DNA from 4 places in the Teredinibacter franksiae genome. Region 4 is predicted to be linked to each of the others. Evidence: predicted binding sites of a transcription regulator. Region 4 holds the regulator's gene; each other region holds the start of a gene.

Region 1 (7,578 bases), on a different contig from region 4:
CGGTAGAGAGTGGTACACCACTTGATATTAGCATAGAGGAAAATTTCATTGAGCGCGCAGTGGAGGTCACGGCTACCAACGGCACGGCCATAAAATATTATGTGTTTAATATTACCCGTAGGAGTACTAATTGGGTTGCTGTAGCAACAGCCGCTGAATTGCAATCGGCCCTTAAAAACGCTGAGCCTGGTGATGAGATTGTGCTCGCTAGTGGAGAATATACCGGCGAAGTGTCAGTGGAAGCGAGTGGTGATGCACAGGCCCACTTTTTCTCAGACCGAAGTGGCACGGCGGAGGACCCCATTATTCTCCGTAGTCGTTCTAGTTCTGTTTTTGCGCAGGTAACTGGCGCTGACCATACCGCTAACGATGCGCTTAAATTAAACGGCAATCATTGGCAGATTAAATATTTGCAAATTGGAGGTGCGCAAAACGGGTTGGTTTTAGACGCGGCCAGTAACAATACCATTGAAAACCTTTTAATTGATGGTGTCGGTGAGCGAGCCTTAATCGTGGCCAATGGCAGTTCGCATAATCAGGTTCGAGGCTCTTCGTTTGCCAATACCGGGTTGGCCCCGCGAGAGGGTCTTGAAACGCGTGGAGAAGCAATTGTTATTGGTTCTTCAGCCGATGATTGGGCTACAGCTCCAGACGGAACAATGGACGAAAAAGCCTATGATAATACTATTCGCAGTAATACCTTCGGCCCTAATATTGCAGCCGAAGCCATAGAAATACGCGAAGGTACTTTACGTACGCTTGTTCAGTATAATATTTTCGATACACAATCCACTGGCTCAAATGCCGAAGATGGTAGCTTGCTGGTTGTAAAAGGGAACGACGCTTCTGTCAGTTATAACAGCTTTATCAATAGTGAAGGTTCTGCTTTTAGTTCGCTTCTCAGCGCAAAAAACGTTTCTCGTGATTGGGTAACCGACAATTGGGGGGAGAATAATAACTTTTTCCAGAACATTTCAGATTTGGCCGAAGCCGATATTGCATTAGCGAACAGTAATGATGTGTCTGTGCTTAACGTGGCAGAAAACAGCCGTGAAGACGATGTAGAGGTGCGTTACGATGGTGCAGGCATAAATACCGATTATCAGGTGCCGGTTTATCAATTGCAGACCTCAACAGATGCACCCTTGTGCTTGCGTGAAGAGCGGCCGTACCTAACCCGAGAAGAAATTGATGCGCTTGGTGAAAACCGCCCATTTCTTCCCTTGGTTTTTATGGCGGATTGCGCACAGAGTAGCGATCAGTACTGGAAGTTGGTTAATGGTGGCGATGGCTACATAATGTTGGCGCCAGCCGATGATTTGGCTCGTGTGCTCGTACCGGCAACACCGAGGTTTGTCCTCAACCCCGCGGAGCCTCTCGTTACGCTAAATCCAGCGGAAGATTTTCCGCGTATCTTAAACTTTATGGACGGTTATATGCTACGTTGGTTGCCGGTTCATAACGGCGATGAAGTGGTATTTGCCAACCGCGGAGACTCGGCTTTCCGCTATGTTTTGACCGGTAACGACGAAATAGATGCAACGGCGATGATCGCGCTAAGCTTTGGCAGTGGTCTACAGCAATTCAAATTGATCGAACAATAAATAAGAAGGGCGGAATTTACCGCCCTTTTTTATATCTCCCTCAAGTACACCCAATTCCTGTTTACGTTATCGCATATCAGCAGTTTGGCATTGGCTGACATACATTGGCTGAGGTTTTGCGGATAGCTATTATCGTACCGTCGCTGAATGCTGTTGTTAGCTTTTTCTTTCTTTAAAAGCTCAAACATGGCATTAAACCGCGTAGAAAAATTTTGTTTTTGCACCTGAATTTCTTCGTACGTTGCTGCGTAGCGGGTGAAACTCATGGTGGAATCTCCTAGGCCAATACTCAACATTTTTTCGATGTACAACGGGTAAGTTTCGCTCAGGTAAACTAAATTGCTTGCGTTGCGATAGTGGGGCGATTGTCGATCGGCAAGTAATAGGCGATTCACCGGAGACAGTGCGTCGCCGGTGAGTTCACGGTTGGGGTGGTTGGTTTGCAGTCGATAACGGCCAAATGAGCACGTAATCGTTAACTGGTTAAGCTGGCAGCTGTTCAGCTCGGTTGCGCGGGTGTCTGTTTTGGGCTTTTGTGGTGGCGTTGGTGCTCGCTCTGTTTTGCTAGTCAGAGGCACTGGTGTGGGTTGGGTCGACCTGTTTTGACGGGGTGCAGTGGTGGCGGTGTCCATCGGTGATGGCGTAGTTTCGGGCAGTGGGATACCCGCTTGTTTTGCGTGTTTCTTGAGTAAAAGCCGTTGTATTTTTTCTGGATTTTTTCGGAAATCGCTAAACATTGGAAGGCTGGAGCCTTTTCCTTTGGCTTTTATTGCGCAGTAAGTTTGCTCTAGTTCGGTTTTGGCCATTTCACGGCAGGCTGCAGAGACGCTGGGCGACAATAGCAGGGTGGCGAGTAACAGCGAAACGCCTGTGAAATAGGGCTTTGAAAAAGTTCGCCTAAATTTATTGTTTGGAAAAATGTGCGTTGGCCTTGTCATAATCTTCCGGCGTATTGATGTTGAAGAACAGCAGTTCTTGCTTGCTGTGATGAGTTAGAGCATCGTGCTTGCTCAGCGTTACTTTTTCGGCACCCAGTATTTTGAGTGCCCCTTTGGCTGAACGCTGCCCTTCGGCCAGGTACCGTTCGATACTGGGTAAAGCTGAAATGTGCCACAGGCATGTTAAATAGTAGTCGCGCTCGTTCCAGCAGATAAAATGCGGTACACGCGATGGTGATGCACGTTGCAGTAGTTGCTCCACCAAATTGTCGGGTAGGAAAGGTGAGTCACCGGGTGTAGTGAGTAGCCACTCTCCGCCGTCTATTTGTTTTTTTAGCCAGTTTAGCCCAGCCACAACGCCCGCCATCGGCCCGTTCAGTTCGTTAAAATTATCTTTGACAAGTTGCAGCTCCGTTAAGCCTTCTGGCTTTGAGTTAAAGCTGAGCGCTATTTGCTTTACTTGGGGTTTTAGAGTGTTGCATATATGTTGAAGAATTGTTTGACTCCCAAGTGGCATAAAGATCTTTTGCCGGCCTTCCATTCGGCGGTTGGCGCCGCCAGCAAGAATAAAAGCGGAAACGGAGGGAGCGGTAAAATCTTTCAATGACATAGCAACGATGGCCCGGTAATATCGGCGGCTAAAATAAGCGTTAACAATCATACCTGATATATGAAACTTGAAGATATACGCCGAGAGTACCTCGCTGGTGGTTTACGGCGCGACAATTTATTGGGCGAACCTATTGCCCAATTTGAGTTATGGCTGAAGCAGGCGATTGAGGCGGGTATTCCCGACCCAACGGCATTTACCTTGGCAACGGTATCGGCCGAGGGTAAACCAAGCCAGAGAATTGTGCTGCTTAAGCACCTCGACGAGAAAGGCTTTGTATTTTTCACCAACTATGGCAGTAAGAAAGCCAGGGAAATGGAGGCTAATGGCAACGTTTGTCTACATTTTCCTTGGCACGGTATGGAGCGCCAAGTAGAGATTGAAGGGGCTGCGGAGCGTATTTCCACCGCTGAGTCGATTAAATATTTTTTAACACGTCCACGCGAGAGTCAGATTGGGGCTTGGGCTTCACATCAAAGTCATCAAATAAGTTCTCGCAAAGCGCTGTTAATGCAATTTGAATCGATGAAATCTAAATTTGGCCAAGGCGCAATTCCTTTGCCTGATTTCTGGGGTGGTTATAGAGTTAAGCCCGCCGTGTTCGAATTTTGGCAGGGCGGCGGTAGCCGACTGCATGATCGCTTTCAGTATGCCCGGCGAGATCAGCAGTGGGTCATTGAGCGCTTAGCGCCATAGTTATCAATAAGATGGCAGCGGTAACAAAGCTGGCATGAGCTATCGCCAGCCCAAAGGCACCACAGTATCGTTCATAGGTTTTCGGGTTCGAATTTCATGGCTTGTGAGGGCCCATCCGTATGATAAGTAAAAACAAAGGGTTTAGCCGCTTGGTGAAGGCGTCGATATATTCCTATAGGGGTTTTATCGCCGCTTTTAGAAATGAAGCAGCGTTTCGGCAGGAGCTTTTACTGGCGGTGGTACTGATTCCATTGGCCTTTTGGTTGGATGTAACGTCACTGGAACGCGTTGTCATGGTTACAGCCGTGGTGATGGTATTGATTGTAGAGTTGCTTAATAGCGCAATTGAGTCGGTTGTAGACAGGGTTGGTTATGAGCACCATGAGTTGGCGGGTAGAGCGAAAGATATAGCTTCCGCTGCGGTATTGTTGAGTGTTTGTTTATTAGTGTTTGTTTGGATTAGCGTTGTGTTTTTCTAAAAAAATACCCGGCTTGCGCCGGGTATAAAGAGTGATCGGATAAACACCGAACAACAAAGAACTAGATAAGTGCAGGAATTCCAGGTAGTTGTCCTACCGCGGCCAATGAGCCTATGCACACAATTACAGCGATAAGCGGTATTATCAGCTTGTCTTGCATTGAGAGTTTTTCGCCGCGCTCTTTGTCACCAATAAAGCCGAGATTATCTAGCAGCATCGTTAAGGCCCAGCCAAACACGGGGTTAACCAGTGCGCAGGAGAATATGCAAATGCCCGCGCTCTGAGAGTTTTTGGAGTCTTTTACCATTTGCATTCCTGCTTCAAGCAGAGGTAAGAACACACCCACAATCAGAGCAATACGAAGCACCGGTTCCCACATAGCTAAGTCCATTGGGAAACCTAGAATACCGGCTACTACACAAAGAATACCGGTTAACAGCGCACCGCCCGGAATAGGACGCTTAGCGATGGCCGCGGGGATCATGTACGTACCCCAAGAGGAGGCCAAATTACCACCACCTAGACCGGCACCCACAATCTGGCGCACAGAACATATAGCCATAGTGTCGTCAACATTCATCAGAACGCCTTTGGCCTTACTGGGGTAGTTGAGTTCTTGGAATACTCGGTGTCCGAGGAAATCGGGAGACCACATGGCAACCGCAAGGATGGCGAAAGGTGTTACCGCAATAAAGTGATTCAGGTTTGGCCAGCCCATTTGCCAACCGGTGTTTTCTCCCCACCAGTAGAAAGGGCTCATGTTTGGTAGGCCGGGCGCAGTCACAAATTCGAATGAAGCTCCCATGGCGTAGGCGACAACACCTGCTACGGCAGAGCATAAAGGAATGGCGAGCCAGCGCTTTTGAATGCGCGCAAGATAGGCATAAATCACAATGGTGACGAAAATAACCACAAACGCCATGCCCGCGATACCGGTGCCAGTAGACCAGCCTTTAAGCTTGGCAATCTGACCGATTAGCCCAACGGCACCCAAGTAAATTAAAAGCCCACCACGAACGCCTTCGCCGGTTAAATTTACCAGCTTGGAGCCGCCCTTGGATATACTGAGTAGCAAACCGAAAACGCCGACCATAATCCCCAGTGCTAGAGGGTGACCGCCCGCTGCGGCAATAAGGGGGATGAGCGGGATCATGGGCCCGTGAGTGCCCGCTAAGTTTGCCGTCGGGTTTAGTATTGCAGAGAATAAAACCACAAACAGCACGCCGGCTATAAGTAACTCGAAGCGTACATTTTCAGCAATAAACTCAGGCGACAACCCATATTGTGCAGCAAAGGCCGCAACCATGGCGGTAACCATAACCACCTTGCCAATGGTGGCCGCAAGCGCGGGAACCCAATCCTCAATTTCTATGCCGTAATCACGATACGGAAGGTGAATCCGCCAGCGGCGAAATTTCTTAATCGTTAACTCATGCTCCAGATATTCGGCACGGCTCGAAAAATGTTTGGCAGGCTTTCGTTTTTCGCTGTAACTCATTGCGTCTGGATCAAGCATAAAGATAACCTCTTGTGATACTCCAGAATGTTGCGAAATCCTCGAAAGGTATTTCACCCGTTGTTATGGGGTGGAAGGATAAATAAAAATAAGAAGGGGGATTTGCGCCAGATACAATTCAGGCGGACTAACCAACTGGCCTTACCAATTTAACGTGATTATTTGATCCATATCAGAAGGAGCAAATATAGATTTAGGGTTATAGAGGGTGGTTTCCGTAGGTTAAAATTGTGTTAGTTATAACTTACTAATTTGTAAGCGAAAAAAGCTAGTCGAGAAGGGTGTGGGGTATTACCCAGGTTGGGTTTTTACATTGGAATGGAGGGGAATGCCCGCTTATCTATCCTAATGCTCATGCGGAGTAAAAATTGTGCATAGAAATTGCGGCTTGGCTGACCAATTATAGTTCTCCGGGTTCACGTGCGGCGCACGAGTGTCCAGAATAATTCAGAATAATTTTAATCTCCCGCATTAATCCTATGGGCACCGCTATTTATACTGAGTGGGTTCAATAAAGGCTCATGTTCGACGTCAACTATCTTGGCTATGCCCGCGCGTATAAACATTTCGACGGGCAGTCCGCATCCGTAGAGGAGTAATTCAGCTCTAGTTTCTGAGATATTAGCTTCTATATTTAACTGCTACTTTAGTGTGGGTATCTGTCTGTAATGGAGGGTGAGTTACATGAGTAGCCCCGGATATTAAGAGGAAATGTCACGATAGGTGTCATCATGAAGTGTCAGGTGTAGATAAAAGGGTTTTGGTACTGTCTGGATAGAAGCGATTTATAGGAATTCATGTTTTATCATTACTTTCGTAAAATCTAATGTTGCTGGAGGCGTCACAAACAACATTGAAATGTGTAAAAAGTATGAAAGTTATACGAATTAATGCTTTATAATGAGCAAATGTGATGGTATTCACCATTGATATCGCGTTTTGATCCTTTATTTTTAATGCGTATGTGTTAAATTAGTTAACAGTAGCTTGAGTAATTCTCAACGTACACAAGGTTGTACCACTAGCTGTTGTTAACTGTGTTGTTAAGTGTGTTGTTAAGTGTGTTGTTAAGTGTGTTGTTAAGTGTGTTTTTTTGTTGTTATGTGAACTGAAGTTGTTATTCGCTTAGTTTTGATGTGTTTTATGTGTAACTAGTCCCAGCCCGCCTATGGCGGGCTTTTTTTTGCCTATAGCTTATAGAAAGTGCGAATGCAGCAGCACCTATGAGCGGGGGAGTGTCTACGGCTTATAGTGAAGGCTTGCTGGCGCACTCGCCGCGGGTTTCTAAAGTACAAGTGGGGCGCCTAGCGCTTGTCTTTATACTTTGCGTAGAGGCCTCTTAGTCGCGCCACAACAGCGCTTCCGCTATAGCGGAAGCGCTGTTGTGTATTTAATTTGCTTCAAAGCAAAAACAGAATTAACCGAAGCCACATTAGGAAGATGAACAAGTTTAGCTTTTAGTAATTGTTCGTAGTGATCCACGCTTGCCACTACGACTTTAAGTAGATAATCCTTCTCTCCGGTTATGGAGTAACATTCCACAACTTCATTAACGGTTTGAACAGAGCTTTCGAACGCCAGTAAAGATTCTTCGTCATGACTTTTAATGGTGATATAAGCATGTACTGCCACGCTTAAATTGAGCTGTTCGGCGTTTAACAATGTTACGCGTTGCTTGATATAGCCTTCTTCTTCTAGGCGTTTTACCCTGCGCCAGCAGGGCGTATGCGATAGA
Region 2 (7,578 bases), on a different contig from region 4:
ATCTGGCGCATGCCTTGGTTGCCGGCGTTATGTAACAGCGGATTATTCATAGGATGTTGCCGAGTCGTTACGCTTATTAAATTGGAATGCAATTGAGAAACTCAACTGAGCTCAGTAGTTTATTAAAGAAGTTTAGGCAAAAAATGAACAGTCTGCCGAAATGCGGTTGGGGGCACGCGGGTTGCGGGTGGGTTGTGAGTGAGATATGAGAGGTTTTAGCCGGTGGATACCGGCTAGCATTAGGATTTGATCGATTTTTCCAGAACTTTGGAATTGCGCTGAAAATTGTATAGTTCTTTACGCTCACCGGGAAGTTGTTCCACCTGGCTTTCACTAAAACCCTGTTCGATAAACCAATGGGCGGTTTGCGTGGTGAGAGCGAACAGGCGCTTCATCTTAAGTTTGAGTGCGTGGCGCTCAATGTGGGTAAGCAGTTTCGCCGCCCGCCCGCCACCTTGATAGTCGCGGTGGATGGTGACGCAGGCGAGTTCGCCGGCGTTGGAGTCCGCTATGGGGTAGAGGGCCGCACAGCCAATGATCAGATTGTCTTTTTCCATAACGGTGAAAAAGCCAATTTCGGTTTCCAGCAGCTCGCGAGAACGTTTGACCAAAATGCCCTTTTGTTCGAGTGGCTCGATCAAGTTAAGAATACCCACCACATCTTCTATGCGGGCACGACGAATGGTTTCGTAGCTGTCGCGGTAGACCATGGTGCCAGAGCCATCGCGCGTATACAGCTCCTTCAATAAAGCACCGTCTTCCCCGGCCGACACGACATGGGCACGAGCCACGCCGCCATCACAAGCTTTGTAGCAGGCGCGCAGGGCGAAATAAGTGTTCGATAGGGTGTGATGCTGCTGTTCCACCAAGAAACGCTCACACTGCAACAGGGTGAGTTCTCGGTACTGCTGGTTTCGTTTATCGAAAATGGGGCCATCGTCGTTGTAGGCGATAAGCTTGTCGGCACCGATAGCGGTGGCGATGTGGGTAGCAACGTCGGCAAAGCTAAGATTAAAAGCCTCGCCGGTAAGGGAATAGCCCAGCGGGGATACTAGTGCGAGACTGTTATCGTCCAAGAGTTTTTTTATGGCCTCGGCATCGGCGCTGCGCATTTTGCCGGTGAGTTGGAAATCCACTCCGTCGATAATTCCCCGTGGCATCGCGGTCACGAAATTACCACTGCGTACACGAATCTTGGCACCATACATTGGCGATTCAGGTAAACCACAGGAAAACGCAGCTTCAATGGTGAAGCGTGTTTCGCCTATCGCTTTCATCACATCGACGAGATGTTCTCGTGCGGTGATACGCACACCTTGATGGAATTGGGGTTTTACCCCGGATATCGCCAGTTGGCGTTCAATTTGTTTACGCGCGCCGTGCACCACAACCAGTTTTACACCGAGGCTGTTCAGTAGTGCCAAGTCGCTAATAATATTGGGGAAATTGTCGGATTCTAGGCAATCGCCGGGGAGCATCACCACAAAGGTCTTACCCCTGTGGTTGTTGATGTACGGCGAGGCATGTCGAAACCAGCTAATGTATTGGTCGGCTTGTTCTGTCACGGGAGAGATCCAAAGTGCATTTTATGAGGGATTATAGGGTTAAAAACAAAGATCGCGAATAAGCGAGCGCACAATATTTACCGCAGGCGCAATTTGGTTTATTTCAATGTATTCGTTTGGCTGGTGGGCCTGATCGATAGAACCGGGGCCCATAACCAGTGTTTGCATGCCAAGGTTTTGTAGAAGGGGGGCTTCCGTGGCAAACGCAACAGACTCGGCTTTGTGGCCAGTAAGCTTTTCCGCAAGCGCCACCAGCTCGCTTTGCTGGGGCTCCTCATAGGCATCTATGCCCTCAATGAGGCTTTCGAGCTGCAGCGGCGTGTGGAATTTGTCCGCTACCGGCTGCAGACGCTGTAATAGGTTGCCGCGCAGTTCATCGATATTCATGCCTGGTAGTGGGCGCAAATCGAAATGCAGCTCACAGTGGCCGCAGATTCGGTTGGGGTTGTCGCCGCCGTGAATATGGCCCAAGTTAAGGGTTGGAAAATTTACGGCAAAACCGGGGTTGTCATAGTGGGCTTTCAGGTCGCGCCTGAATGTAATCAGCTCACTTAACACCTCGTGCATGGCATCCAGTGCGTTGTGGCCCAGGCTGGGGTCTGAGGAATGCCCGGCTAGACCTTGTATGCGAACGGCCTCCATCATTATGCCTTTGTGCATACGGATCGGTTTCATGTTGGTGGGCTCACCAATAACTGCATAACGGGCCTTCGGGCGGCCAGCGGCGGCGAGCGCACGCGCACCGTTCATGGACGACTCTTCGTCGGAGGTCGCCAGTACAATAAGTGGTTGCCGGAGCTTTTTTAGCTCGTCGCCAAGGCCGTCTATGGCGGCGAGTACCACCGGGAAAAAACCTTTCATATCGGTGGCGCCCAAACCGTAATAACGGTTGTTGCGCTCGGTAAGTGCAAATGGGTCCTGCTGCCAGCGTTCGGGGTTGCAGGGTACGGTATCGGTATGACCGGACAGTACCAGCCCGCCTGGCCCGCTACCAAGGGTGGCAATAAGGTTAACTTTGCCCTCGGCTACGTCCATTAGTTCAATGTGAAAGCCTAAAGGTTTTAGCCAACTGGCCAGCAGCTCGACAACACCGCGATTGCTCATATCCAGTTTCGGGGAGGTGCAGCTCACAGAGGGCTGGGCAATAAGTTGGCTTAGCCTGTGGGTAAACAGCCGGGTATCGATCATAAATAAAAGCAGCCTTTGGAAACGGTTATGGCTTTTCCTGCGATCTTTACGCGATTGCCCTCCAGAGATAGGGAGAGGTCGCCACCGCGAGCAGACAACTGACGGGCGGATAATGCCATTTTATTCAGGGTTTGGGCGTAGTATGGCACAAGGGCTGTGTAAGCGGACCCGGTAACCGGGTCTTCGGGAATACCGATAGCGGGAGCAAAGTAGCGGCAGACAAAGTCGTAGTTACTGTGGCGGTCGGTACCGGGCGCTGTAACACAGATACCCCGCTGCTCTAGATCGCCGAGCTTGGCGAAATTTGGCGTTACTTGGGCAACGATTTCGGAAGACGCTACAACCACCAACATGCGCGGGCCGCCAATACGCACCTGCAGTGGTTCAATGCCAAGCGCCTCTACCAGTGCGGCTGGAGTGGCGATAACGCTGGTGGGGTTGGCGGGGAAATCCAGCTCCAGTAATTGTTGTTTGTTTATTTCAGTGGGCAAGGGGCCGCTGGCGGAGTGAAAGATAATACGCTGGGTTTTTACGCCGTAATGTTTGAATAATACATGAGCTGATGCCAAGGTGGCGTGGCCGCACAGATCTACTTCTGCCGTGGGGGTGAACCAGCGGATACCGTATTCGTTTGCCGATGAACCCCTGGCAACCACAAACGCGGTTTCAGATAAATTTATTTCCGCTGCGATGGCTTGCATCTGTACTTCGGTTAGCCCGTTTTCCAGCACCATAACGGCGGCAGGGTTTCCGCAAAAAGGTCTGTCGGCGAATGCGTCTACGGTGTAAAAGGTGATGTCCATGGCGTTATCAGCCACTCCTGTTTTAAGAATCGGTTTAAAAAGGGCTACAATCCTCTCAAATGATCATTAATGGCTAAGTGATGAAATCTGATTTTGTACCAGAACGTGCATTAGACCTGCGAACCCTCTTGCTCGACCTTGTTGATGAAGGTGTTATCCAAAAAGAAGACGCTAACGTGTTAATGGGTGCTCACCGTACCCGCGAACAAACCCTGATGCACCCACTTTCCTATATTGCTCAGCAGTCTTTGGAGGATTTACGTACACCGGGGAAAACGCTCGACGAAATACACCTTGCCCAGTGGATGGCCGAAAAGTGTGGCATGAGCCAGTTTCATATCGACCCCATGAAAGTGCCCGTCGCGTTGGTGGCCGACGTGATGTCGTATCAGTTTGCTAAGCGCCATGGTCTGCTGTGTGTGGGCATGAATGCTGAGAGTGTCACCGTAGCGGTTACCCAGCCGTATATTTCCGATTGGGAATCACAGTTAGAGCAAACTGTTCGTCAACCGATAAAAAAGGTTTTTGCGCTGCCGTCGGATGTTGAGCGCTACCGTGTTGAGTTCTATTCGCTGGCGAAATCGGTATCCGGTGCAGAAGATGGCGGCGGTAATAAAGCGTCGGGTGCGACCAACTTTGAGCAGCTACTAGAGCTAGGGAAGCTAAAAGACCCCGAAGCCAACGACCAGCATGTGGTTAATATTGTGGATTGGTTATTGCAATATGCCTTCGATCAGCGCGCCAGTGATATTCATATTGAGCCGCGCCGGGAAATTTCACGCATGCGTTTTCGCATTGATGGGGTGCTGCACAGTATCTATGAATTTCCGGCAAACGTAGCCACCGCTATTGTCAGTCGATTAAAAATCCTAGGGCGCATGAATGTAGCAGAGAAGCGCAAGCCTCAGGACGGACGCCTGAAAACCAAACGCCCAAATGGCATGGAAGCGGAATTGCGTCTATCAACCTTACCAACGGCGTTTGGTGAAAAGATGGTGATGCGTATCTTCGACCCGGATGTGCTGTTTCGAACGTTCGAAGAGCTGGGCTTGATGGGCGAAGACTATAAACGCTGGCATAGCATGACCGAAAGGCCTCATGGCATATTACTGGTAACGGGCCCTACTGGTTCGGGCAAGACGACCACCCTCTATTCTTCTCTGCGGGCGCTGGCGACTGAGCAGGTAAATGTTTCCACCATTGAAGACCCTATTGAAATGGTGGAAGAAGCTTTTAATCAGACCCAAGTGCAGCACAATATTGATTTCGATTTTGCCTCCGGTATTCGCACGCTTATGCGACAGGACCCAGATATTATTATGGTGGGCGAGATTCGCGACAGAGAAACAGCGCAAATGGCGGTACAGGCTGCACTTACAGGGCATTTGGTACTTTCTACGCTGCATACCAACGACGCCTCCGCCGCTATAACCCGTCTGCTAGACTTAGGTGTGCCCAGTTATCTTCTTAAATCTACGGTGCTGGGGGTAATGGCACAGCGTCTTGTGCGCACTTTATGCCAGCACTGTAAAACCGAGTCGACCATTAGCAATAGCGATTGGGATATGCTGATAAAGCCGTGGAAGGTGGCCAAGCCAGAAAAAATATACGAACCTGAAGGCTGTTTAGAGTGTCGAAATACGGGCTATCTTGGGCGTCAGGGTATCTATGAGATTTTGGGCCTCTCGGAATCTGTACAGGCCTATATTCGCGACGATGTAGATTTACTCGCTATGCGCCAGCAGGCCATGCGCGAAGGTATGCGTACGTTGCGTTTATCGGGTGCGCAGAAGATTGCGCAGGGGAAAACCACGCTTGCCGAAGTCTTACGTGTTGCCCCGCCCCCGGAAAAGTAGGCTAGTATTTTTACAGGGTAGGTGAGCTCCTAGTGGGGCCTGGGCGTAATATTGGCGGCGAAAAAATGCTGCACCTGCACAAAAAAAGCAGTTTTTAGAGCATTCTTTAAGCTGTCCAATTAAATACAGGAATGTTTTTTATAACCAGTATTCACCAAAGTGATTGCAAGACTCTGTACCCTAACGCCACTTGTTCTGTATCAAATTTTACTGAGTTAAGAGGCGTACAATGTTCATATCGACTTACGAATTCCCGGAAATTGTTCCCGTCGAGCTGTATGTGAGTTCTTCGACTCCTTGCCAAATAAGCCGTTACCCCGTGCTCATTATTTGAATCCACCGAAGAAACACAAGGTGTAGGCAGAGACAGTTTTTGGAATAGTGTTTTAATTTAGCGTCTGTACTTCAGGCATAACTTTTAGAAGAATCGACCAAGCCCAAAAGGCAAGGCGATTTAGCGAGGCTTCCATGAATATCAAAGCGGAAATTCCCAACAAAGAAACAGCCAAAAGCGTTGACATGTCAGCGGCCAACCCTTGGGAGAATTTTGCTCCCGGCAATTGGCAGGAAAACGTAGACGTACGCGACTTTATCCAGAAAAACTATACCCCCTATGCAGGCGATGATGCCTTTCTTTCCGGCCCAACCTTCCGAACAGAGCAACTGTGGGCAGAAACGCTAGAGCTGCTGAAAAAAGAGCAGGAAGCGGGTGGTCCCCTAGAAATTGATGCCGATATTCCAGCAGGCGTAACCGCGCACAAGCCCGGTTATATAAACGCGGAGCTGGAAACGATTGTTGGCTTGCAAACCGACGCACCACTCAAGCGCGCTATTGTGCCCCTTGGTGGTATTCGTATGGTGCAGGCGTCCTGTGATACCTACGGTAAGCCTTTGAACCCAGCCGTTCTCGAAACGTTCTCGAAATACCGTAAAACCCACAACAACGGCGTTTTCGATGCTTATACCCCCGAAATTCTGAAGTGCCGTAAAGTGGGCGTAATTACCGGTCTGCCCGACGCCTACGGTCGTGGTCGTATTATCGGCGACTACCGTCGTGTAGCACTCTACGGTATCGACTTTCTGGTAAAAGACAAGAAGGCCGAAAAGGTGGAAACCGAGAGCTGGGCTCTCGACGAGAAAACAATTCGTCTGCGTGAAGAACTCTCTGAGCAGGTTCGTGCCTTAGAAGAAATTAAAGTAATGGCCGCCAGTTACGGTTGTGATATCAGCCGTCCTGCCGTCAGCGCACGCGAAGCTGTGCAGTGGACTTACTTTGCTTACCTTGCTGCGGTTAAGTCTCAGAATGGCGCCGCTATGAGTTTTGGTAGAACCACTACCTTCCTTGATATCTACATGCAGCGCGACATCGACGCCGGCCGTATTACCGAAGCCGACGCCCAAGAGATGATTGACGACTTGGTCATTAAGTTACGTCTTGTTCGCTTCCTGCGTACCCCAGAATATGATGAGCTGTTTTCCGGTGACCCCACCTGGGTAACCGAATCTATTGCCGGTATGGGTAAAGATGGACGCTCATTGGTGACAAAAACGTCGTTCCGTATCCTGCAAACCCTCTACAACTTGGGGCCAGCACCAGAGCCCAATCTGACGGTGCTTTGGTCTGAAAAACTGCCAAAGGGCTTCAAAAATTACTGTGCGAAGGTGTCTATCGATACATCGTCTATTCAGTACGAAAACGACGACCTAATGCGCGAGAGGTTCAGCGACGATTACGGTATTGCCTGTTGCGTATCGGCTATGCCTATCGGTAAGCAAATGCAGTTTTTCGGCGCCCGTGCAAACCTCGCCAAGACGATGCTTTACGCCATTAACGGTGGTATTGATGAAAAGTCTGGTTTACAGGTAGGCCCTAAAGCTGAGGTGTTGGACGACGAGTACCTAGATTACGACAAGGTAATGGCGCGTTTCGACGACTACATGTCTTGGTTAGCAAAAACCTATGTGGGTGCACTGAATATTATTCACTTCATGCACGACAAGTATGCCTACGAAACACCGATGATGGCCTTACATGACCGCGATGTTCATCGCACCTTGGCGTGTGGTATTGCGGGCTTATCGATTGTTGCAGACTCACTCAGCGCTATGAAGTACGCCAAAGTGAAGCCGGTTCTTGGCGAGAGTGGTTTAGTAGAAGATTACGAA
Region 3 (7,578 bases), on a different contig from region 4:
AGCGGTGCTGAAGCAGGCAGAGGGGCGGCGGGGAGTATGACTGGAGTAGCTTTTATGGCTGATGATATTGGCGGCGCCTGTTGTGCATAAGGACGAGCCATGGGGGAAATGGGTTTACGTTTGGACATTATGGAACCTCGGGTCGGGCTCAGAAGGGGCAACGGAAGCGTGCCAGCCTTGCTAAGACGGAGGTTTACGAGGTATCCCCACTAAGAAATAGTGTTAGATGAAATTCATCCTAACACAGTTCGAGTTTCACCATTGGTGTAATTATAAATTACCCGTAACACTGGCGCCGAAAGAGGTTACAAATTTTTTTGTGGCTACAGGTGCTCGCTTATACGTTAGTGTTGCTGGTTTTTAATAACCAATTTACGAAACAACCAATAATTCGTTTATAGCTGGATTATTCGTTTTAACACTGACATTACGCAATGTTTTCACCTTACGCCAAGAATAACCTACCAACATAAAATACATTCATTAAAGTCGTAGCAAAGGGAAAAAGAGTTTTTTTACAACAACGCAGGGACTAATGCACGCTTCGAAAGCTTCCATAAAGCCATGTGATTAAGCAATGCTCTAACAGCACAGCTTTTAGGACAGCGCTATTAATTGCTTTTATGATAAGCCAACAAGCCGATGCCTAGTATGCCGAAAAAACTTAAACACACCCGCACAAAATAAAGGTGTCATTAAATATCCACCAAAAAACTGCTGCAAAGTTTATAGCAACATAAGACCAAATATACTCCACTGTAAATAGTCGGTAAGCTCATGGCTGGCGTAGTAAGACTAACCAATAAAGCTGGCTGACAATACGAGCGGTGAGAATGTTTACGTAACATCCCCACAAATCATAAGGTGGGCAATGCTCACGGTATAAGCTTCTATGAATAAAAAGTAACGTTTATTGTTACTGCGTTTTTTTTAACGAAAGCTACTATTAGCTTTTACACCAAAGGCATAAAGCCCGCTTTTACTCACAACCATAATCAATCTAACATCTACACGGCCATTAATTAATTCAATCAATCAATCAACTCCCCCCCTGGTCCAAAAATTGACTAAACTCGAAGAAAGGAGCGTCCAATCGACACTCAGAAATAGAAACGTGGTACACCATGAAGCAAACAGAACAAACCCTGCTTGAGCAAATGCGCATTAGTGAGTTTGAGGTCGAGCAGCGGCAAAAACTATTTTCCCTCAGCAATGATGATATAGACGCTCTTCAGTCCGCACAGGCTATTATTGACGCCAACATTGACACTTTGGTGTCGGATTTCTACTCGTTGCAAACCAGCATTCCCGAAATATCGCTTTTAATTGGCGACTCCGACACGCTCACCCGACTGTCCCGTGCGCAACGACGATATGTGATCGATCTGTTCAGCGGCATCTACGACCTAGAATATGTCAATAATCGACTACGCATTGGCATGGTTCATAAACGTATTGGTGTAGAACCAAAGCTGTATTTATCGGCGATTTATACCTTAAAAAATCTACTGATCAAACTACTAAAAAAAGAAATTTCAGACGACACTGAATGCCAGAAAACACTGACTGCTCTGGAAAAAATTCTGCTCTTCGACGTAACACTGGTATTCGATACCTATATCCGCAGCTTGGTCACCGAACTGGAAATATCGAAAGCCAAGTCCGAACAGTATGCGAGAGATATGGAAGAAAAAGTACGTGAAAGAACCTTGCAGCTAGAACACCTTTCAAGAACCGACCCTCTTACCGGGCTGCTGAATGTTCGTCATTTACGATCGGCTCTCACATCCACATTAAGGGCTGCGCAAAGACGCTCTGAAGCTGTTGCCTTTGTCTATCTGGACATCAATGATTTTAAAGAGATCAACGATCAACACGGCCATCAGAAAGGTGATGAAACCCTGCGCTCACTCAGCAATACCATAAAAACTGTTTCGCGCGAAGAAGACAGCTGTTTTCGTTACGGAGGCGATGAATTTTGTATTATTCTACCCAACTGCACCAAAAAGGCGGCCGAAAAGATATATTCAATTCGCTTACACGAAGAATTGGCGCAGCGCGGTAATACTGTCACACTCAGCATAGGTGTTGTTGAAACGGGCCCAATTGAGTTTATGCAACCTGACACACTCATCGACCTCGCCGATAAAAAAATGTACGAGCTGAAACAAAAAGCCAAACTCAAGGTTGCGGGTTAACCCCCCCACCCTTGAGTTCTTATCAACGCAACATTAAAACAAATATACCGCACCGGCATCCTGGGCCAAGTTATTGGCCTGATTCGAAGCAACACCCATTGCGGAACTATCTTCCCCCGGCGCGCCTATCGCTAGACTATTGCCAGACGCATCAAGCGATAGGCTTGTCGAAAACCCATCCCCTGCCTCACTGTTCGGTGCTTTAACATAGCTAATTTGATTCCACTCCATGTCAGTCACCCTAAATACATAGGCTGCTCCGGCGTCTGCGGCAGAGTCATCGGCGTCATTACTGTTAACGGCATCATTTGCACTGGCTTCACCCGGGGCACCCACCACCAGCAAGTGTCCACTGGCATTAAGTGCGACAGCCGATCCAAAACAATCTCCGGCATCACCATCGGACGCTTTTACGTAGGCCCGAGACATCCAATTATTTGAATCCATTCGATCAAATAAGTATACCGCTCCCGCCGAGGGGTAGGACGTATCACTCTGGTCACCGCCTACACCATAAGCACTACTGGCTTCACCCGGTGCACCAAGTGCAATAGAACTACCGTCAGCACTGACACTTAGCGCGGTTCCCAGTAATTGGTTTTCTGCGGTATTCGACGCCTTAAAATAATGGTCGAACTGCCAGACACCATCACTACGTGCAAACAAGTAGGCCGCACCCGCGTAAGGGCTGTTATTGTCACTCATAACCCCGTCCATTCCGACACTATTTGAGGCTTCGCGCGGCGCCCCCACCAATAACTGATTTCCATCTGCGGTGATCGACACCGCAGCACCAAAATAATCACCAGCCTCAGTATTGGGCGTTACTATTTTGGCTTGCTGCTCCCAGCTTTCGGCGACTTCATTAAAAAGGTATACCGCACCGGCTTCACCAGCAGTACCCGGCGCCCCCACAGCGAGCGTGCCGCCAAAGCTGCTTAACGCTAACGCAGCACCAAACGCATCTCCTACCGCCACCTCACTCGCCTTAAGGTAACTTTGTTGCAACCAGATATCACCAATACGTTGGAATATGTACACTGCGCCCGCACCCGCTGCGCTATTGTCGGTTCCTGCTGAATTAACACCTGTTGCGCCGCTGGCCTCGCCGACAGCGGAAACCGCCAAGGTATTACCATCACCACTGAGAGCCAAGGAAGAACCAAATTCATCGCCAGCATCCACATTGGCCGCTTTTAAATAAGCTTGAAAAGTCCAATCTTTATCATCTTTGGTATAAATATAAACGGCACCTGCCGCAGACGCCTCGTTGTTACCTCGGTCGCCCTCAATACCGGAATTACCGTCCTCTGCCTTTGCCGCAATGGCCAGGGTATTACCATCACCACTAAGGGCCACAACACTAAAACCATCAAAGGCTTCCGTATTTTCCGACTTGAAATAGCCCACCGCATTACTGCGTTCAGTTACCACACCTACACTTTGCGTTGTAAAACACTCAGTATCTAAACACGCTTCAATTTTAAATTGCGCATCGAACCAATTAAAAGTATGAATGGGTAACTCTACCCGAGTACCCGTTGTATTCGAATCGAAGTCACGACCAAACTGTGCAAAACCTGCATCTTCAGTTGCTTGATGCCACAAGCGATAATGACTGGCACCATTTACTTTTTGCCAGGAAAAGCTCAAGCCTTTAAAGTTATATCGCGCCGTTAGTGACAACGAAGAGGTACGCACATAAAAAGTATCCTCCACACCGCCAACGTAAAGAATAGCCGACGTGGAAGTATAAAGATCATCTGAAGATAGTACACGTACGGTAACATTCTGGCCCGCTGAAATGACCCCACTATTATTCGTCCATGCGCCACCATTTATTGAATACTCCCCATTCTCAATGCTTATCTCGGCGTCAGCATCAATACCACTAATTTTCAAAGTATTGGATTCCACCCATATACCCAAGCCTAGGCCATACGCATCGGTGAAATAAAACGCTGTGGGTGTTGTGTCGTCCGCATCGTCAGCATTGGAGTCGCCCCCACTACAGGCTTGAAGCATCACAAAAATAAGAATGGAAAAGCCGAACAGAGTTTTTTTCATAGAGTTATCCTTTAACGCCAGTGTGTCGATTCCCACAAACCAAAATGAGAAAGTGTGAAAGAATGGACAGATAATTTGGGCAAAGGCTTCGTAAAGTTTTGTAAAGCTCTGCAACGGGAGAAAAGACACCGCTATATATTCGCCTCACCACCGCACCTGTATGAATATTGATCAAGGTCAAATAGCCTATAAACTCAACGCCATACCTTCACGATTGGAACTCGATAGCGGTTAGTATTGTCACAACTGCGTTTTTTGCAGCGCAGACATCGGTAAGACAAGAGAAATAGTAACTTTACGAATGGAATTGAGCCGTATCCAAAAAATTGGGATGATAATGTTCAAAATCGGAAAACACGTAAAATACATGCCCCCCTATAAGGACATGCATGACCTAGCGGCCTGCGCAGAAGAGTCTGGGTTGGCTCCTCGAAAAATTTACGAAATTGCCAGCATGACGGACGAGGGGCTTGTAAATGTAGTGGGCGGGGGCAGCGCCCCTATTTCGCACTTTGTTGCGGGAGAATTGGCCTATAAGTTAGGAAAGCAAGACAACTCGTGGAACGAAAATGGGCGTAAATCCACACCCGAATCTTCACCACTGGAATTTAGCCTGTAATTTCAATAGACCTAGCTTAATTCCATCGTTGTGCGCAGCTCGATAAACCCTACTAGCGTCCTGATCTAATTTCGCCTTCGCGCTTAACAGTACGATTAAAACCCCAAAATGAGATAAGCCTAACCTTTCGCATACCTCGGCATTAAAGGCCGTCCGACAAGCTAGGAAACCCTATAGGAAACCATAGTTGCTATTCGGGGTTTACCTCTAAGGTGACATAAAGACCAAAGGTTTCCTTGCGAATACCCTGCTCTTTAGACGGCATTTCAAGCTCCGCTTCTAGTAAGTACAAACCGGGTTGCGGCCAAACAACGCTAACACCACCGTCACTCGCCGTTATCAGCCTAATTGGGTTCCTATCATTGCGAAAACGCGTGTTATGAAAGGTGAGTACCACTGCACTGTGCTTTACCGGCTTACCATTATGTAACAATACAAATTTCCCAGGTTCACCCACAAAGAGCTCATTGGGGTGAGAAATAAATTTCAACTCCAACCCCTTACCCGTTGGAGTAATCGCTGATTGGCTAATATCATTACGCGTCACATAGGTTTCTACTCGATTGATCAGTTTCGTGCCGGAGATTTCGCTCGCATTTTTTGGTAAAAAAGTTTTAACCATTGCCAGTGTTCCAAATTCTCTTCCCCGCTTGCCGTTTTCGTCTTTATAAAACGTAAAATAAACTGGGTTCTGCTTTATCCCAAAACGATAAGTGCCCGATTCATCGAGTAGCACACTCACCACAGTTTTTCGCCCAAAATTTACCAAAGGCGAATCAAGGTTTTTCACCCCGGCTGGGGTTGTGACTTCCAACTGAGTAGAGCCCATAAGCTCGGTAATTATTGCCGCCCTTGGTTCACTGCTGTTCACCGAAGGTTTTTTATTCTCGGGTAAAAACAGCTCTTCAACCGGTGTTCCACCATAGGCGAAATCTGGATGAAAAAAATCATTGGATACACTCATATCAAAAGTAACAACTTCCGCTTGCGCACCGGACAAAATCGTATGGCTCGGCACAATCCAGCGGCCGTGCGCGGAGGCCAATAGCGGCGATAATGAGAGGCCCGCGACTAAAAATAGGTCTAAAATTCTGAATTTCATTGCTTGCCCTCTATAGTAATTGAAATCTCCCCTAACTCCGTTTGAGCGGGTATTGTTAACGTAGCCATTTGCCCAAGTGTGATTTTTTCGCGATGATAGCTACGCCCACCCTCCTCGCGAGAGGCCTCTATATTCAGGAAGTATTCGCCTGCAGGAACAGGCTGCCCCCCACTGGATTTACCATCCCATTGAATTCGATATCGCCCGGGTTTTCGTGTAGCCCCGGTAACACCATCAAGCTCAGCACCCGCATTGCGGCCCACTTTTCTCCACCACTGGCGCAGGTCCTTAAGCCAAGTATCTCGCTCGTGCCAAATAGCCAGTGTGGTAATTGCCTTACGTTCCGGGGTTTCCAGCCAAACAGCAACATAGGGTTTATGGTAGGGATTGGCCTGCAGTGCTGGCACCTCTATGGATATCTCCATGGTCGCACTGTGAGCCACCGACACAGCCGTTAGCCCAATAGCGAATAACACTATGGCAATAATTAAAAATTCATTTTTCATCCGACTTTTCATCCGACTCTAGGAACTCCTGCAATATAAATAATGAGGGGCGTCACTGAACCCGCGATCAGGAGCCAGGTTGCAGTCCCTCGTTGTCGTCGATTTTGAAACAAAACAACCAAACCCGTTAACGCAAATAGAATCATGAGCAAGGCCGACAAATCGATCACCCAAGACCAAACAGCGCCGGTATGCCGCCCTTTATGCAGGTCATTGATGACGGCCAGCCAATCACCTTGCCGGTAATCCAGCACTAGCATTTGCGATTCAACAGAAATTACAGCTGTGGCGTAACCAGCAGGTAAGTCGAAGTCGATTATCAACTCACCCATTTCCACATCGGCCTCCACTGACTTCGCCTTGGGCATATGCCCATATCCATGGAGGCCCGCAAGTATTTGCTCTAACGGTTTGCTGCCTTTACCCTGGGCAATACTGTCCAGTTCGGCTTGAGTGAACCCAACACCAAATTCCGTCAATGCTATTTCAATCTGTTCATCTGTATGCTGACCACCAAAAATATCTAGGTGATTCAAAAAGAACCCGCTTAAACAGAAGAACATCAACAACGTAAATAGCGCTGTTGAACTATAAATATGCAGTAACCTGCAATAGTAATAAAAACTTTTACGTGTATTCTTCTTTCGATTGTATGTCATAGCAGAAAAGGGCCAATTACTTGGCCCCCAACATTAAAAAGCGTATGTAATTGTGGCTTTGACGTTTCGGCCAGGCTCATAATCCTGTAAATACAGTTGACCAAAACGTGGGTGAACGGATAAACCTGTTCGCGAAGATTGAGATGCGTAAAATTCGTCAAACACGTTATCAATACCAAATATCAGGTTTATCCCGTCGACCGCAGCAGGTCTCCAGCGCGCAGATATATTGTGGACAGTAAATCCATCTTTTGCGGTATCGAGGGTGGCACTATCCAAGGCTAATCCAGCATCTACATCCGTCACTTGCAACAAATCCCAGTGCAGCACAACATTCGCCGCCGATATACTGTAGTCGAGATTAATTGAAAGCGTATCGCCTTGCTGGCGATCCAAACGCGCACCATCCAAGTCGCTATAAAATTCA
Region 4 (7,578 bases):
TCGTGTGGTTTGGAGAAATGCCGCAGCAGTTAGAACTTATTGAACCAGCGCTCTCGCGCTGTGACCTTTTCGTTTCCATAGGTACGTCGGGCACAGTCTATCCCGCCGCCGGGTTTTTACGATTGGCAAAAACCAATGGCGCAATCACCGTTGAACTCAACCTCGAAGCTTCAGCCAATAGTGGTTTTTTCGATTACTGTTCCCTCGGCCTTGCCTCGGATGTGCTGCCCAATTTCTTCCACACCGCCTAAGCTGTTTGATTTGTACTGCAACCCACTCAATAACCTTAATCCTCCTTCCCCTACCGTTGATTTCCATCAAAGCAGCAAAACAAGCAAGAACTAGACTGGCCTCATGCACAACAATGAACACACCACTAACATCGCAGAGCATCCAACGATGCAACGCCGGCAGACCAAAATTACGGAATTCGAAGCCACTCGGCTACTCGAAAACTTTCGTCGTCAGCCCGCTCGCCCAATTAACATTTGTATTGATGGCAATGCCTTCGCATGGGTAAAGCAAAACAACAATATTACCTCCACAGGCAACACCCTTTGCCGGGAAATTCACGCGTGGGCAGAAGCCATTGGCCAGCGCAATGTTGACACCCTTATGCTTTGCTACCCGTTTCAATACTGGCAGCCCTATGAACTCACTGAAGTAATGCACGCTTTGGCGTCCCACTTTTGTTTATCGGAATCCACACAACGGTGCCACCGGGTTGCCACAAAAATCAGTGAAATCAACAATGAACACGTCGCGCTGCTTAAAGGGCTCGGCTTCAACCATTACCACATCGTTCTTAGTCGAGACGATTTGGTGGACATTCCACGGCTGGAATCGCTGGTGAAACTTATACGCCAGTACTCGTTTTCGGGTATTGGCATCCAAATCCACGATGCCGATTGCCTAGATGATCTTCGCGACCACGTAAAAGATGTACAACAGAAGGTTGCGCCAGACTATATCTACATTGGTTTACACCCAAAACTACTGAACAGGGAGATACAGAGCAAAGGTGCCATGATCTTCGACGGCGAAGAAGAACTTGAAGAAGATTGTATCTATATGGGCCTCGAAGGCACGAGTCGACTACAAAGTTTAGTGTTACAAAACTTTTGTAGTCCGCAACGATATCTGAGCGCCCTAGAGTCGGGCCATCTACCGGTGAACCCAGGCCCTCTCAGTATCTAACGGTATTTATCTAATCTAGCACGACGGCCGGCGACATTTTCCTATATAATGTAGCGCCATATCAGCCTTTGTCGTGGATTTAACTATGCCTCCGCAAACCATCGCCAGTCATCAATGTCACCAAAACCCTCAGGTAAATTGTGCAGACTGCCGTCTGGCTGGAATTTGCTTGCCTATTAGCCTTCATGTAGAAGACATTAGTAAGCTAGACGACATCATTCAGCGCGGTCGACCTGTACAAAAATCAGACCATGTCTACCACGCAGGTGAAGCCTTCCGCTCGGTCTACGCCCTGCGCTCCGGAGCCATTAAAACGGTAAAAGTAACGCACGACGGCCAAGAGCAAGTCACCGGCTTTTATCTTCCTGGCGAGATCATTGGTATGGACGGACTAGCCTCCAACCATCACACTAACTCGGCCATTGCCCTGGAAACCTCTGCGGTGTGTGAAATACCTTTCACCCGCCTGGAAGAGTTGAGCACACAGGTACCTCACCTTCAGCGCCGCTTCTTTCAGCTTATGAGTAAAGAAATCACTCAAGAGCAACAATTGATCACACTGTTAAGTAAAAACAGTGCTGACGAACGTATTGCAGCACTATTGATGAGCATCTCTACCCGTAACCACAACCGCGGACTATCGGCAAAAGAGTTCTACCTGCCAATGTCCCGCTCCGATATAGGCAACTACCTAGGCCTAACGATCGAAACGGTGAGCAGAGTACTTAGCCGGCTACATAAACAAGAAGTGATTATTCTGGATAAAAAGCACGTTATCATCGACGATATGGATGCATTGAAAAACATCGCCTCTGTCGCTTTCGACTAGATCACATTCCCAATGAGCGATAACCCTCCCGGCTCAGCCTTGTCGTCACACTCATAGACGAGGCTAACGCTGTAGATCCCAACATTGAGCTTTGCCCAGATACCGGCTCACCTGCCCCGAAAGAGTTACTATACGGGCAACGCATGTCCCGAATGCTCGGCGAATTTAACCCTGAAGCATCTGAAAACCTTAGAATAGCCGCGAGAGCCCAGCATATAGAACGCTGGAAATCACCGCGCACAAACTTCCCCGAGGGGCGCACAGGTTATAAAAAGTGGCGCTCACAATTATCCGTGTTTCATGCCGACCGAGCGACCGAGCTAATGGCTCAGGCTGGGTACAACCATGAGGAACAGCAGCGTGTTCGCTACCTTATCCAAAAACGGCAGATAAAAAGAGACCCAGAAACCCAGGCCCTCGAAGATGTTATATGCTTGGTATTTCTCAAACATTATCTCGCTGGTTTCGCCGGTAAGCACGATGAGCCCAAGCTGATTGATATTATTCAGAAGACGTGGGCCAAAATGTCCGAAACTGGCCATAGCGCGGCACTAAAGATTCAGCTTCCCGACACCCTCCAAGCCCTTGTGGCTAAAGCTCTCGCCTGAGAACCTACCCGGTTAATAAAAATTGTGATAAGCGCTGTAAAACATTTCCATGTCTGGTTTGCGATATTTAGTTTGGCGGGGTTCGTCATCCGTGTCATCTGGCTCACCTCTCGCCCCGACCTGCTTCAGCGGAAGGCCATCAAGGTTCTTCCCCACATCAACGACACAGCGCTATTTGCCACAGGGTTGCTGATGGCGTTCAGCATGGGCTACCCGTTTACCGGCTTTTATTGGCTAACAGCCAAATTAGGGCTGATAATTCTGTATATTCTACTAGGGTTTATGACCTTAAAACAGACCTCAAATAGCCTATACCGTTTTGCTCTCTTAGGCGTTTCATTTATTACTTATTCATCTATTATATTTTTAGCCGTTTCTAAGCCTCACTTCTAGCAAACCCCCATCACACGTACGCTGTGACTCATTTCTCATACATAAAGAGTTGGCACCTATTACCCTTTTCGACCCTGCTTATAGCCTTTATGACAAGGGCCTAGATCACAAAGGGTTGACATTAGTTATATAGGCCACTTTAATAACCTCAAACACCATACAAATTTACTAAAAACTCTGGCTAGAAAAACTGGTGACCTAGAATGAAATACTTGGCAATGATCTTTACCCTCGCACTGACGGTATTAGCATCTTCAGCCTATGGATGTGACGAGAAATGCGCAAAGGATAAAGCAGAAGCTGAAAAAAACGTGCAATTCCCAGGCTATATGTCCTGGAAGTTTTGTGAAGATACGCGCATGGACTTCATGACCTCCTCGATGGAGAGCCTGGACAAATACCGCAGCAAGCACTTCGACACCCGCTACAAAGGCGGCATACGCAACATCAAGAACTACATGGTGCAGCGTAAAGCTTGGCTAGTAGAATGTGATACCTACATGCAGCTAACCGGTAAAGGCAGAATTTTTGAAGACAACAAAACCACAAAGAAAATTTTCAAAGCAATGGACAGCGTAACCAAGGAACTTGGCGATTTAATCGCAGGGGTGACCTACTCTTCATCTTTAGGCCAAGATTCCAGTGTGGTTCTAAACGGACACTTTGAGACCCTATTTACGGCAGTAGACGACCACAAGAACATCATGCTGCTTAAAGGGCGCTATGTAACCCGCTAAAACACCACCCACAGTGCATTTACCACACAATAAAAAAGGCGCCCTATTTAGGCGCCTTTTTTTGATGGGTAGCTTACATCAGGAGTGTAAAACCTGTTGTTTCAGCTCACTTTTCACTGCGAGAGCAGCGTCTTTAATCGCTTTCATCCCACACCGAAGCAATCGAGCCTGCTCTACAGCCGACATCCCTTCGGGGAAGTGGCTCGGCGATACACCAAGCGGCTGAAGGGGGCTACCCTCAATTGAAATTCTAAAACCCGTCACATGAAAAGCCGAAAGGCTATCCAGGTCGACATTCCAAGCATCAAAATCCATTTTTAATTCCTCTAACTAACCGCTTCCAATTATAAAGCTTGTCGAGATTGGCAATTCCCTGTTATCACTAACGCCTGCCTCAACAAAATACATCCTATACCGTGCCTTTGCACCTACTTACTTACTATCTACTCCCTAGAGAATGGCGCGAAAACAGGCGAACCTTATATAAATACGGCTTAAAGTGCCAGCAAAATTTATCTAGCGCCCCTGTTTTCATACTATGGTACCAACTTGCTCTAATGTAATTCTAAATAGTCTAGCTACTCCCACTCAATGGTGGCTGGCGGCTTACTGGAAATATCATAGGTTACACGTGATACGCCCGATATCTCATTAATAATTCGACCAGAAACTTTTTCTAATAACTCATAAGGCAAGTGAGCCCATCGAGCCGTCATAAAATCGACCGTTTCAACAGCACGCAAGGCAATTACCCACTCGTACCGACGCCCGTCTCCTACCACCCCTACGGACTTAACAGGCAGAAAAACCGCAAATGCCTGACTGGTTTTTTGGTACCAACCAGACTCATGGAGTTCTTCAATGAATATGGCATCGGCTTCTCGTAAAATATCGGCATAGCCTTTGTTTACTTCACCCAAAATTCTTACGCCTAAACCCGGCCCGGGAAATGGGTGCCTGTAAACCATGTCGTAGGGAAGTCCTAACTCTAACCCTATTTTCCTTACTTCGTCCTTAAACAACTCACGCAGTGGTTCAACCAGCTCCATCTCCATATCATCGGGTAAACCACCAACATTGTGGTGGCTTTTTATGACATGCGCTTTACCTGTTTTAGCCGCGGCAGACTCAATGACGTCAGGGTAAATAGTTCCCTGGGCGAGCCAGCGTACATCTTGTATCTTTGCGGCTTCAGCGTCAAAGACCTCAATAAAGGTATTGCCAATTGCTTTCCGTTTTTGTTCCGGATCGGCGATGGACTTTAGCTTACCCAAAAACAACTCTTCGGCATCGGCACGGATAACTTTGACGCCCATATTTTTAGCGAACATATCCATAACCTGGTCACCTTCATTCTTGCGAAGTAGACCATTATCGACAAATACACATGTGAGCTGATCACCTATCGCTCGGTGAAGCAAAGCCGCTACAACCGAAGAATCAACACCTCCAGATAACCCTAACAGCACCTTACCAGAACCCACTTGCTGCTTAACTCTAGCAATAGCATCTTCTACAATATTTGCGGCTGTCCACAGAGGGGCACAGCCAGCCAGCTCAAGCACAAAATGTTCGAAAATCCGCTGGCCCTGCAAGGTGTGCGTCACTTCGGGGTGAAACTGAATACCGTACATGCGCTTCTCTTCACAGGCCATTCCGGCGATTGCGCAGCTGTCTGTAGAAGCAATCAAAGAGAAACCCTCAGGCATCTTGCTGACTTTATCACCATGGCTCATCCACACATCCAGCAGCGCTTCTCCGCCCTGATCTACATGGTCTTTAATGTCATGAAAGAGGCTGTTTTCTGCTTCAACCTTAATCTGTGCATAACCAAATTCACGCACACTGGAGCCTTCCACTTCACCACCTAATTGCTCGGCCATGGTTTGCATCCCATAGCAAATTCCCAACACCGGCACACCCAACTCAAAGACCAGCCCCGGAGCTCGCGGCGATTCGCCTTCGGTCACAGACTCGGGCCCTCCAGCGAGAATAATAGCTTTGGGCGCAAATACTCTAATATCTTCTTCGGGCATATCAAAAGCACGAATTTCCGAATAAACCCCTATCTCACGCACACGCCGTGCAATTAGCTGGGTGTACTGAGACCCAAAATCGAGAATAAGAATGCGTTGGGAGTGAATATCTTGGCTCATGAATTACTCAACATTTACAGGCTATAAAAAAGTTGGGCCCACTCTTAAAGCGGGCCCAATAAACTCATTTTGACCGTTTAGCGGCCAGAGACAGGGTAATTCGGCGCCTCTTTGGTAATGCTCACATCATGAACATGGCTTTCACCCATACCCGCTGAGGTTACCCGAACAAACTGCGGTTTGGTTCTCATCACTTCAATATCGACAGAACCGGTATAACCCATTGCTGCGCGCACACCCCCCATCAACTGATGGACAATCGCCGATAGCGGGCCTTTGTAGGGAACACGCCCCTCAATACCCTCGGGTACCAGCTTTTCCATACCTTGACTAGAATCCTGAAAATAACGGTCTGAAGAACCCTGGTTTTTTGACATGGCCCCCAAAGAGCCCATACCACGATACGACTTATAGGTACGCCCTTGATAAAGCTCCACCTCGCCCGGCGCCTCTTCGGTACCTGCGAACATTGACCCCATCATAATGGCGTGAGCACCCGCTACTAGCGCTTTGGCAACATCACCGGAATAGCGAATACCGCCATCGGCAATAAGCGGCACACCCGAGTCTTTCAGCGCAGCCGCAACATTGGCAATGGCTGAAATCTGAGGAACACCCACCCCGGTAACAATACGTGTAGTACAAATTGACCCAGGGCCAATACCCACTTTAACGGCATCTGCACCGGCTTCTATCAGCGCCAGCGCGGCTTCGGGCGTTGCAATATTACCGCCGATAACTTCAACTTTGGGGTACTGTTCTTTTATGAGCCTAACGCGATCAATCACATTTTTAGAGTGGCCATGGGCCGTATCAACAACAAGTACATCAACACCGGCATCAACTAGCGCAGCGACTCGATTATCGGTGTCTGGACTGGTGCCAACCGAAGCGCCCACCCGCAACCGGCCATCTTCATCTTTACAGGCGTTTGGGTAGTTTTCGGCTTTATTGATGTCTTTAACTGTGATTAAACCACACAGATCGAAGTCATCATTAACCACTAGAATTTTTTCAATTCGATGCTTGTGCAACAATGCCTGAACTTCGGTTGCACTGGACCCTTCTTTTACCGTTACCAGCTTTTCTTTAGGGGTCATGATACTGGCAACAGTGGCCTCCAGATTGGTCTCAAAACGAACGTCTCTGCCCGTCACAATGCCCACTAGATCACCGTTTCGTAAAACAGGAACACCCGAAATACGGTGCTTTCGGGTCAACGCTATCAATTCGCTAATGGTTGCCGAATCATCAATGGTTATCGGGTCGCGCACCACGCCGGCTTCAAATTTTTTCACCGCCAGAACTTCAGCTGCCTGCTTCTTAATGGTCATGCTTTTATGGATGATGCCAATACCGCCTTCTTGCGCGAGCGCGATCGCCAACGAAGACTCCGTCACGGTATCCATCGCCGCAGAAAGCAGCGGAATGTTAAGCGAGATACGCCGGGTTAACCGTGTTTTCAAACTGACATCCTTGGCGGTAACAGCAGAGTAACCGGGAACCAACAGAACATCATCGAAAGTCAGCGCTTCTTGAGCAATCCTTAACATAGAAATAACAACCTCAGGAATAGGGTGTAACGCCTTAACTCCCCGCGAACAGGAAAAGGCTTAGCCAGTAGTATAGACATGGGATAAAACCGGGCATTATAAAGC

Evidence for each region. The regulator FNR, encoded in region 4, switches genes on or off when oxygen is low (the NO sensors DNR and NnrR bind a similar motif). The targets are predictions, from matches to a motif close to TTGATNNNNATCAA.
Region 1: the regulator FNR is predicted to act here: its motif matches at 6,006-6,019, upstream of H5336_RS18565 (DUF3360 family protein).
Region 2: the regulator FNR is predicted to act here: its motif matches at 5,603-5,616, upstream of pflB (formate C-acetyltransferase).
Region 3: the regulator FNR is predicted to act here: its motif matches at 4,433-4,446, upstream of H5336_RS05855 (FG-GAP repeat protein).

What each region holds. Positions count from the first base shown of each region.
Region 1 is NZ_JACJUV010000003.1:50,887-58,464, reverse strand. Features, by position in the region: gene H5336_RS18590 (cadherin-like beta sandwich domain-containing protein) at 1-1,604, shown strand, start outside; gene H5336_RS18585 (hypothetical protein) at 1,634-2,410, opposite strand; gene H5336_RS18580 (molybdenum cofactor guanylyltransferase) at 2,508-3,152, opposite strand; gene pdxH (pyridoxamine 5'-phosphate oxidase) at 3,213-3,848, shown strand; gene H5336_RS18570 (diacylglycerol kinase) at 3,968-4,327, shown strand; gene H5336_RS18565 (DUF3360 family protein) at 4,389-5,843, opposite strand; gene H5336_RS18560 (Lrp/AsnC family transcriptional regulator) at 7,209-7,578, opposite strand, start outside.
Region 2 is NZ_JACJUV010000001.1:2,098,243-2,105,820, reverse strand. Features, by position in the region: gene H5336_RS08660 (response regulator) at 1-50, opposite strand, end outside; gene argA (amino-acid N-acetyltransferase) at 240-1,565, opposite strand; gene argE (acetylornithine deacetylase) at 1,605-2,753, opposite strand; gene H5336_RS08645 (PhzF family protein) at 2,750-3,556, opposite strand; gene tfpB (type IV pilus assembly ATPase TfpB) at 3,637-5,412, shown strand; gene pflB (formate C-acetyltransferase) at 5,881-7,578, shown strand, end outside.
Region 3 is NZ_JACJUV010000001.1:1,452,251-1,459,828, forward strand. Features, by position in the region: gene H5336_RS05845 (N-acetyltransferase DgcN family protein) at 1-128, opposite strand, end outside; gene H5336_RS05850 (GGDEF domain-containing protein) at 1,125-2,198, shown strand; gene H5336_RS05855 (FG-GAP repeat protein) at 2,232-4,265, opposite strand; gene H5336_RS05860 (hypothetical protein) at 4,603-4,884, shown strand; gene H5336_RS05865 (DUF4198 domain-containing protein) at 5,075-5,986, opposite strand; gene H5336_RS05870 (DUF2271 domain-containing protein) at 5,983-6,492, opposite strand; gene H5336_RS05875 (PepSY-associated TM helix domain-containing protein) at 6,501-7,151, opposite strand; gene H5336_RS05880 (TonB-dependent receptor domain-containing protein) at 7,185-7,578, opposite strand, start outside.
Region 4 is NZ_JACJUV010000008.1:262,495-270,072, forward strand. Features, by position in the region: gene H5336_RS20845 (NAD-dependent deacylase) at 1-251, shown strand, start outside; gene H5336_RS20850 (P-loop NTPase family protein) at 355-1,197, shown strand; gene fnr (fumarate/nitrate reduction transcriptional regulator Fnr) at 1,283-2,026, shown strand; gene H5336_RS20860 (DUF4202 domain-containing protein) at 2,080-2,634, shown strand; gene H5336_RS23940 (SirB2 family protein) at 2,659-3,027, shown strand; gene H5336_RS20870 (hypothetical protein) at 3,231-3,764, shown strand; gene H5336_RS20875 (hypothetical protein) at 3,843-4,079, opposite strand; gene guaA (glutamine-hydrolyzing GMP synthase) at 4,343-5,920, opposite strand; gene guaB (IMP dehydrogenase) at 5,998-7,473, opposite strand.